Regions from separate parts of the Brevibacillus ruminantium genome, predicted to be linked through region 2. Evidence: a T-box and tRNA genes for the amino acid it is inferred to sense, from the RefSeq annotation. Region 2 holds a T-box; the other regions hold tRNA genes.
The links. The T-box of region 2 lies ahead of trpS (tryptophan--tRNA ligase). A T-box ahead of a tRNA ligase gene usually reads a tRNA of that ligase, here a tRNA-Trp.
Positions count from the first base shown of each region.

Region 1: it encodes a tRNA-Trp, which carries the amino acid that the T-box ahead of trpS (tryptophan--tRNA ligase) is inferred to sense. The anticodon was not compared.
Region 3: it encodes a tRNA-Trp, which carries the amino acid that the T-box ahead of trpS (tryptophan--tRNA ligase) is inferred to sense. The anticodon was not compared.

Region 1 is NZ_CP098755.1:4,401,563-4,403,739, reverse strand. Features, by position in the region: rRNA gene NDK47_RS21675 (23S ribosomal RNA) at 1-31, shown strand, start outside; tRNA gene NDK47_RS21670 (tRNA-Asn) at 152-227, shown strand; tRNA gene NDK47_RS21665 (tRNA-Ser) at 231-323, shown strand; tRNA gene NDK47_RS21660 (tRNA-Glu) at 329-405, shown strand; tRNA gene NDK47_RS21655 (tRNA-Val) at 490-565, shown strand; tRNA gene NDK47_RS21650 (tRNA-Met) at 650-726, shown strand; tRNA gene NDK47_RS21645 (tRNA-Asp) at 802-878, shown strand; tRNA gene NDK47_RS21640 (tRNA-Phe) at 1,078-1,153, shown strand; tRNA gene NDK47_RS21635 (tRNA-Trp) at 1,157-1,230, shown strand; tRNA gene NDK47_RS21630 (tRNA-His) at 1,237-1,312, shown strand; tRNA gene NDK47_RS21625 (tRNA-Gln) at 1,328-1,402, shown strand; tRNA gene NDK47_RS21620 (tRNA-Gly) at 1,407-1,482, shown strand; tRNA gene NDK47_RS21615 (tRNA-Cys) at 1,565-1,638, shown strand; tRNA gene NDK47_RS21610 (tRNA-Leu) at 1,648-1,730, shown strand; gene NDK47_RS21605 (DUF4850 domain-containing protein) at 1,850-2,177, shown strand, end outside.
Region 2 is NZ_CP098755.1:899,231-901,407, forward strand. Features, by position in the region: gene NDK47_RS04490 (S4 domain-containing protein) at 1-275, opposite strand, end outside; T-box leader at 737-993, shown strand; gene trpS (tryptophan--tRNA ligase) at 1,098-2,084, shown strand; gene NDK47_RS04500 (DUF4180 domain-containing protein) at 2,132-2,177, shown strand, end outside.
Region 3 is NZ_CP098755.1:60,020-62,196, reverse strand. Features, by position in the region: rRNA gene NDK47_RS00410 (16S ribosomal RNA) at 1-346, opposite strand, end outside; tRNA gene NDK47_RS00405 (tRNA-Leu) at 717-801, opposite strand; tRNA gene NDK47_RS00400 (tRNA-Arg) at 811-885, opposite strand; tRNA gene NDK47_RS00395 (tRNA-His) at 893-968, opposite strand; tRNA gene NDK47_RS00390 (tRNA-Trp) at 997-1,070, opposite strand; tRNA gene NDK47_RS00385 (tRNA-Met) at 1,072-1,148, opposite strand; tRNA gene NDK47_RS00380 (tRNA-Ser) at 1,172-1,260, opposite strand; tRNA gene NDK47_RS00375 (tRNA-Gly) at 1,302-1,375, opposite strand; tRNA gene NDK47_RS00370 (tRNA-Leu) at 1,381-1,463, opposite strand; tRNA gene NDK47_RS00365 (tRNA-Pro) at 1,479-1,555, opposite strand; tRNA gene NDK47_RS00360 (tRNA-Arg) at 1,634-1,710, opposite strand; tRNA gene NDK47_RS00355 (tRNA-Gly) at 1,776-1,851, opposite strand; tRNA gene NDK47_RS00350 (tRNA-Leu) at 1,927-2,013, opposite strand; tRNA gene NDK47_RS00345 (tRNA-Lys) at 2,032-2,107, opposite strand; tRNA gene NDK47_RS00340 (tRNA-Tyr) at 2,115-2,177, opposite strand, start outside.

The DNA of each region.
Region 1 (2,177 bases), 2.1 Mb from region 2:
ACGAATACTAATCGGTCGAGGACTTATCCACAAAACCCTTTAGCAATCATGTATATCCAGTTTTGAAGGTGCGAAACCGCACAAATGCTGTGCCAGTGCCGACGTTGAACAAGAACGTTGGCGATTTTGGTCAGCGCCCCTTCCTGAATATTCCTCGGTAGCTCAGTTGGTAGAGCAATCGGCTGTTAACCGATCGGTCGGGGGTTCGAGTCCCTCCCGAGGAGCCATGTGGATGGATGTCCGAGAGGCCGAAGGAGCACGATTGGAAATCGTGTAGACGGGGATGACTCGTCTCGTGGGTTCAAATCCCACTCCATCCGCCATATTTGGCCCGTTGGTGAAGCGGTTTAACACAGCAGCCTTTCACGCTGTCATACAGGGGTTCGAATCCCCTACGGGTCACCATACTACCCCACAAAGTGAAGTGAATGCTTTGTAGCAGCACCGGGTACTTTGCAGGGACCCTAAAACGAATGTTGAGGGGTATCTGGAGGCTTAGCTCAGCTGGGAGAGCATCTGCCTTACAAGCAGAGGGTCGGCGGTTCGATCCCGTCAGCCTCCACCACTCTTTCTTCGAAGCTTTCGACACGGGATCTCACCGTACCGGTTCACCCTCGAAGAAAGACCAGGAAGTAGAATATCATATCGTCGCGGGATGGAGCAGTCTGGCAGCTCGTCGGGCTCATAACCCGAAGGTCGCAGGTTCAAATCCTGCTCCCGCAACCAAATCATCTACTTGAACAATGTCGAGTTACTGCTTGATCGAATAAGATGGAATTGCCCTTAGGCGCAACTAAATATGGAGCTGTGGTGAAGTTGGAGTTCACGCCGGTCTGTCACACCGGAGGTCGCGGGTTCGAGTCCCGTCAGCTCCGCCATTTCAAAGAAGTCATGGGCCTCTCACCCGTAAACGGGTTCACCCTTGCAGAAGACTCATGAAGAATTGCTCGGGTACTGCAGATCTGGCTCGCCAAGAAGGTTTTCGAGGTAGAATCGCCAGTGGAAGCGAGTCCCGTCAGCTCCGCCATTTCACAAAGAAGTAGCGGGTTCTACTCCTTTTCTTATTTTTTGAAATGTGGCTCGGTAGCTCAGTCGGTAGAGCAGAGGACTGAAAATCCTCGTGTCGGCGGTTCGATTCCGTCCCGAGCCACCATAGAGGGGCATAGTTTAAAGGTAGAACGAAGGTCTCCAAAACCTTTGGTGTGGGTTCGATTCCTACTGCCCCTGCCATATGTGGCGGTCGTGGCGAAGTGGTTAACGCATCGGATTGTGGCTCCGACACTCGTGGGTTCGATTCCCATCGATCGCCCCATTTCCAACCTATCCTTGGGGCATAGCCAAGCGGTAAGGCAACGGACTTTGACTCCGTCATGCCTAGGTTCGAATCCTAGTGCCCCAGCCATTTTGCGGACGTAGCTCAATTGGTAGAGCGTCGCCTTGCCAAGGCGAAGGTCGCGGGTTCGAGACCCGTCGTCCGCTCCATTGAAATTAATCAGTCTCTCACCCGTACCGGGTTCACCCTCGGGGACAGACAGAAAGCAACGCTTTCTCAACAACCAAATACGGAGGCATAGCCAAGTGGTAAGGCACGGGTCTGCAAAACCCTTACCCCCGGTTCAAATCCGGGTGCCTCCTCCAAAGCAATGAGCCGGTATGGCGGAATTGGCAGACGCGCGCGACTCAAAATCGTGAGGGAAACCGTGGGGGTTCAAGTCCCTCTACCGGCACCATAAGAAAAAGGAATCGATGAACGATTCCTTTTTTTATTTGTCTGTATTTGGTAACGAAAAGAATGACAAATGCGTCTACCCATTATAAGCAAAGCATGAATAGATTGGGGAGGACGAACTTGAAGAATGGGGTACCTAAACCAATAGCAAGGATCGATAGCAAAACAAAAGCGATACTGATTGTGGCTTGGCTAGCTCTTATCGTAACCGGATGTTCGCCGGTACTGCAAACAAAAGCGATGGGTAATCAGATTCAGGACGAGAGCAGAATAGTCACGGCAAACACATCTAAAGGGACGCAAACAGCTGTTAGCGGAATCTCTGAAATAACTAAGAGCTCAACGGGTCCAAACCGAACAACTGAATCAACCCAATCAACTAACACCAGTGCAGGAGATGGGGAAAAGAGCAGCCCATCAGCAATTCAAAAAGTGCCCCGGATGATTT
Region 2 (2,177 bases):
TGCTCGGGTGCATCGCCGTCGATGGGAAGCGCCTCTTCAAGAATCTCGGCATGCTCCGAGAACGATTTGTAAATAGCCAGCTTTTTGTTCCATGTATGCCCCTTTTCGCATTTGTAGATGGAGAAACGGTATACGTTTTTTCCGTTGGCGTTGTGACGGCGTATGTTGGTATCGGTAAAGCGGACTGTTTTTCCGCAATTTTTGCAATGGCGTTCGATGCTGCCAGCTGTGTTCGCTGAAGCTTGCAGCGTCCAGAAAAGCTCGATGGTATGCATATCCTTCACCTCACGAGTAGATAAAGGAACGCGATGGCCTATTTGAATGTCTTGTAGGGTGAAGCGTTGGATTGGCTAAAGAGCATTCATCCAATCAAAAAAGGAGATTCACCCAAAGGGCGAATCTCCGTAAGCGTCAACTCTACAGATATCGTCACGTTCCTTTGTAATGGGAAAATGGGCAGACTACCCCCTGGTGAAAAACATGCTGTTTTTCGAGGGTAATGCTATCCAGTTTGTGATCCATTACAAAGTAGTTGTTGGCATACGTGTGACGAGCTCCTTTCCATTCAAACAGATTACAAAAATGATAACAGATCATGGAAAGTTTTCCAAGTGGGAGTTTCAATGAGGCTGGAGGAGGGAGAGGGCAGTTCCCATGTCTGAGCGATTTCAGGAAAGCTGGTTGACTTGTTTTATTGATCATTTTCGCATAAAATGATAATAAATAAATGACCGGATTAACGATGTTGAAGAAGAGCAAGTACGTATCAGATCATGGGGTTCAGAGAGTCGGTGGTTGCTGCGAACCGATCCTCACCTGATGCCGAATGGGCTTCTGAATCGCTCCGCTGAACAATGAGTAGGCGCTGCCGGGATTCTCTCCCCGTTATCAAGAGAGGAGTATCGTAAGGATCTTTTATTTCTTGCCGTACTTTAGAGTGAATCGCTTTGTTGCGGTTAAAAAAGGTGGTACCACGATGACCTCGTCCTTTACTGGGCGGGGTTTTTTTTATTCCTTGAAAGGGGGGATGTCCATGGATGACGGTTGGTGGATCTCAAGTTTACATGACAGAAACCAAATTATGAGGAGGCTCACAAATGAAAGGGCGAATAGTAACAGGAGATCGGATTACGGGAAAACTTCACCTTGGACATTACGTCGGGAGCTTAAAAAATCGAGTGGAGCTGCAGAATCAATATGAAACGTATCTCATATTGGCAGACGTTCAAGCCCTGACTACCCATTTCGAAAATCCGGAGTTGATCAAACAAAACTTGCGTAATGTAGCATTGGATTATTTATCCGCAGGAATTAACCCTGAACAAGCTACTATTTTTATTCAATCTTTGATTCCGGAGATTGCTGAGTTGACGACTTATTTTTCCATGTTCGTGACGGTCAATTCTTTACGCCACAATCCTACGATTAAAGCAGAAGCCAAGGAACGGGGATTTCAAGATATGTATTACGGATTTCTGGGATACCCTGTAAGCCAGACGGCAGATATTGCCTTTTGCAAGGCGACATTAGTTCCTGTAGGAGAGGACCAGCTGCCTCATATTGAACAAAGCAGAAAAATCGTTCGTCGCTTTAACCAGTTGTATAAACCTGTGTTAGTAGAACCAGAACCGCTTATTGGGGAAATTCCAAGACTTGTTGGATTAGACGGGAACCATAAAATGAGTAAAAGTCTTGGAAATGCCATTTATTTGGATTCCTCTGAAGAAGAGGTGAGGGAGAAGATAAAGAAAGCAACAACAGATCCTGCCCGAATCCACAAAACAGATGTCGGCCATCCGGAAATTTGTCCAGTTTATGCGTATCATCGAGCATTTCGCCAAGAGGGCTCCGATGAAATTTTTGAGAGCTGCAAAAAAGGTCAAATCGGTTGTATGGAATGCAAGGGAAAAGTCACGGAAAGGATTAACGATCTGCTGGAACCCATGAGGGAACGAAGAATCGTGTATCAAAATGATCCGAAAAGGGTCGATGAAATTCTGATGTCGGGTACAGAAAAAGCACGCCTTGTAGCAAAAGAAACCATGCGAGAGATTCGTGAAGCCATGAGTATGGACTATTTTTAATGGTTAGCCGATACTTTAGGAAAGGTTTTGGAAAGGAGTCATCACTCATGAATATTACAGTGGATCAAAGGAACGATTCGAAAGTAGCGATCA
Region 3 (2,177 bases), 840 kb from region 2:
GCCTCCCGTAGGAGTCTGGGCCGTGTCTCAGTCCCAGTGTGGCCGGTCACCCTCTCAGGTCGGCTACGCATCGTCGCCTTGGTAGGCCGTTACCCCACCAACTAGCTAATGCGCCGCAGGCCCATCTGCAAGTGATAGCTTGCGCCATCTTTCCATTCCCTCTCATGCGAGAGAGAATCCTATCCGGTATTAGCATGAGTTTCCCCATGTTATCCCGAGCTTACAGGCAGGTTGCCTACGTGTTACTCACCCGTCCGCCGCTAGCCCCCGAAGGGACTCGCTCGACTTGCATGTATTAGGCACGCCGCCAGCGTTCGTCCTGAGCCAGGATCAAACTCTCCAATAAAGTTGAGTTGATTCATTAGCTTCAAAACATTTTGCTAGGCTTGTGATTTACTCACTATTAAAACGCTTCGCTGTTCAGTTTTCAAAGAGCATTTCTTTTCAACCATTCCGGTATATCATGTTGCGTTTTAAAAGTCAACAGCTTTTTTAGTGCTTGTAAACTTTTTTAATGCAACCTGTCATGGCCTTCAGCCCGACTACTTTGAGTCAGGAATTTCATCGTAACATTTCGCAGCGGACAAGTCAACCTTTTTTTGCTGCCTGTTCACTTGTTACTTTTTGAAGAGTCCCTTATTTGAAAGGGTCCATTAAGGACAGAAATTCATTCTAACAAACTCGTTAACTACAGTCAAATGAATTTGTTGGAAATTTGGTGCGGTCGGCGAGACTCGAACTCGCACGGGTCGCCCCGCCACCCCCTCAAGATGGTGTGTCTGCCAATTCCACCACGACCGCAAATCATAATGGCGAGCCTACCAGGACTCGAACCTGGGCACCTGGTTCCGGAGACCAGTGCTCTATCCTCTGAGCTATAGGCTCAAATTCATGGGGCGATCGATGGGACTTGAACCCACGAGTGCCGGAGCCACAATCCGGTGCGTTAACCCCTTCGCCACGACCGCCATATAAATGAGAGTTATTCAGTTCGTCTGGCAGGGGCAGTAGGAATCGAACCCACACCAAAGGTTTTGGAGACCTTCGTTCTACCTTTAAACTATGCCCCTATGGTAGCGGTGGAGGGGCTCGAACCCCCGACCTTTCGGGTATGAACCGAACGCTCTAGCCAGCTGAGCTACGCCGCCACAAATCAAGCTATAGAAAGTAATGGCGGAGGGAGAGGGATTCGAACCCCCGTGGGCTTGCACCCTAACGGTTTTCAAGACCGCCCCGTTATGACCACTTCGGTATCCCTCCGCAATAGAAAACAGGCTTTTTGTAAGCCCATTAGATATAAATGGAGCGGGTGATGGGAATCGAACCCACGCGACCAGCTTGGAAGGCTGGAGTTCTACCATTGAACTACACCCGCAAATATGGTGCCGGTAGAGGGACTTGAACCCCCACGGTTTCCCTCACGATTTTGAGTCGCGCGCGTCTGCCAATTCCGCCATACCGGCATCTATGAAATTACATGGTCGGGAAGACAGGATTCGAACCTGCGACCCCTTGGTCCCAAGCCAAGTACTCTACCAAGCTGAGCTACTTCCCGATACTATCTTTTTTGTAGTGCGGCCCCGAATACTATTCGGTCTACACTATTACGCTTCACTTTACTTTTGGGGTAAAGTGGCGTGCCCTGAGAGATTCGAACTCCCGACCTTTTGATTCGTAGTCAAACGCTCTATCCAGCTGAGCTAAGGGCACATAATGGATAAGGTGTCTGTCCCCGAGGGTGAACCCGGAACGGGTGAGAGACTGAATAACTTCAATGGAGCGGACGACGGGTCTCGAACCCGCGACCTTCGCCTTGGCAAGGCGACGCTCTACCAATTGAGCTACGTCCGCATGCTGTTTCATATATTTCCCTGAAAAGGTGTGCCTTTATACTGCAAAGCTTTCTCTTTGCCTTTTGAGGTAATATGGTGCGGTCGAGAGGACTTGAACCTCCACGGTGTTGCCACCACTAGAACCTGAATCTAGCGCGTCTGCCAATTCCGCCACGACCGCATATTCCCTTTAAAAAACTGGTGAGCCATGAAGGACTCGAACCTTCGACCCTCTGATTAAAAGTCAGATGCTCTACCAACTGAGCTAATGGCTCATACAACTGGTGGGGAGAGACGGATTCGAACCGCCGAACCCAGAGGGAGCAGATTTACAGTCTGCCGCGT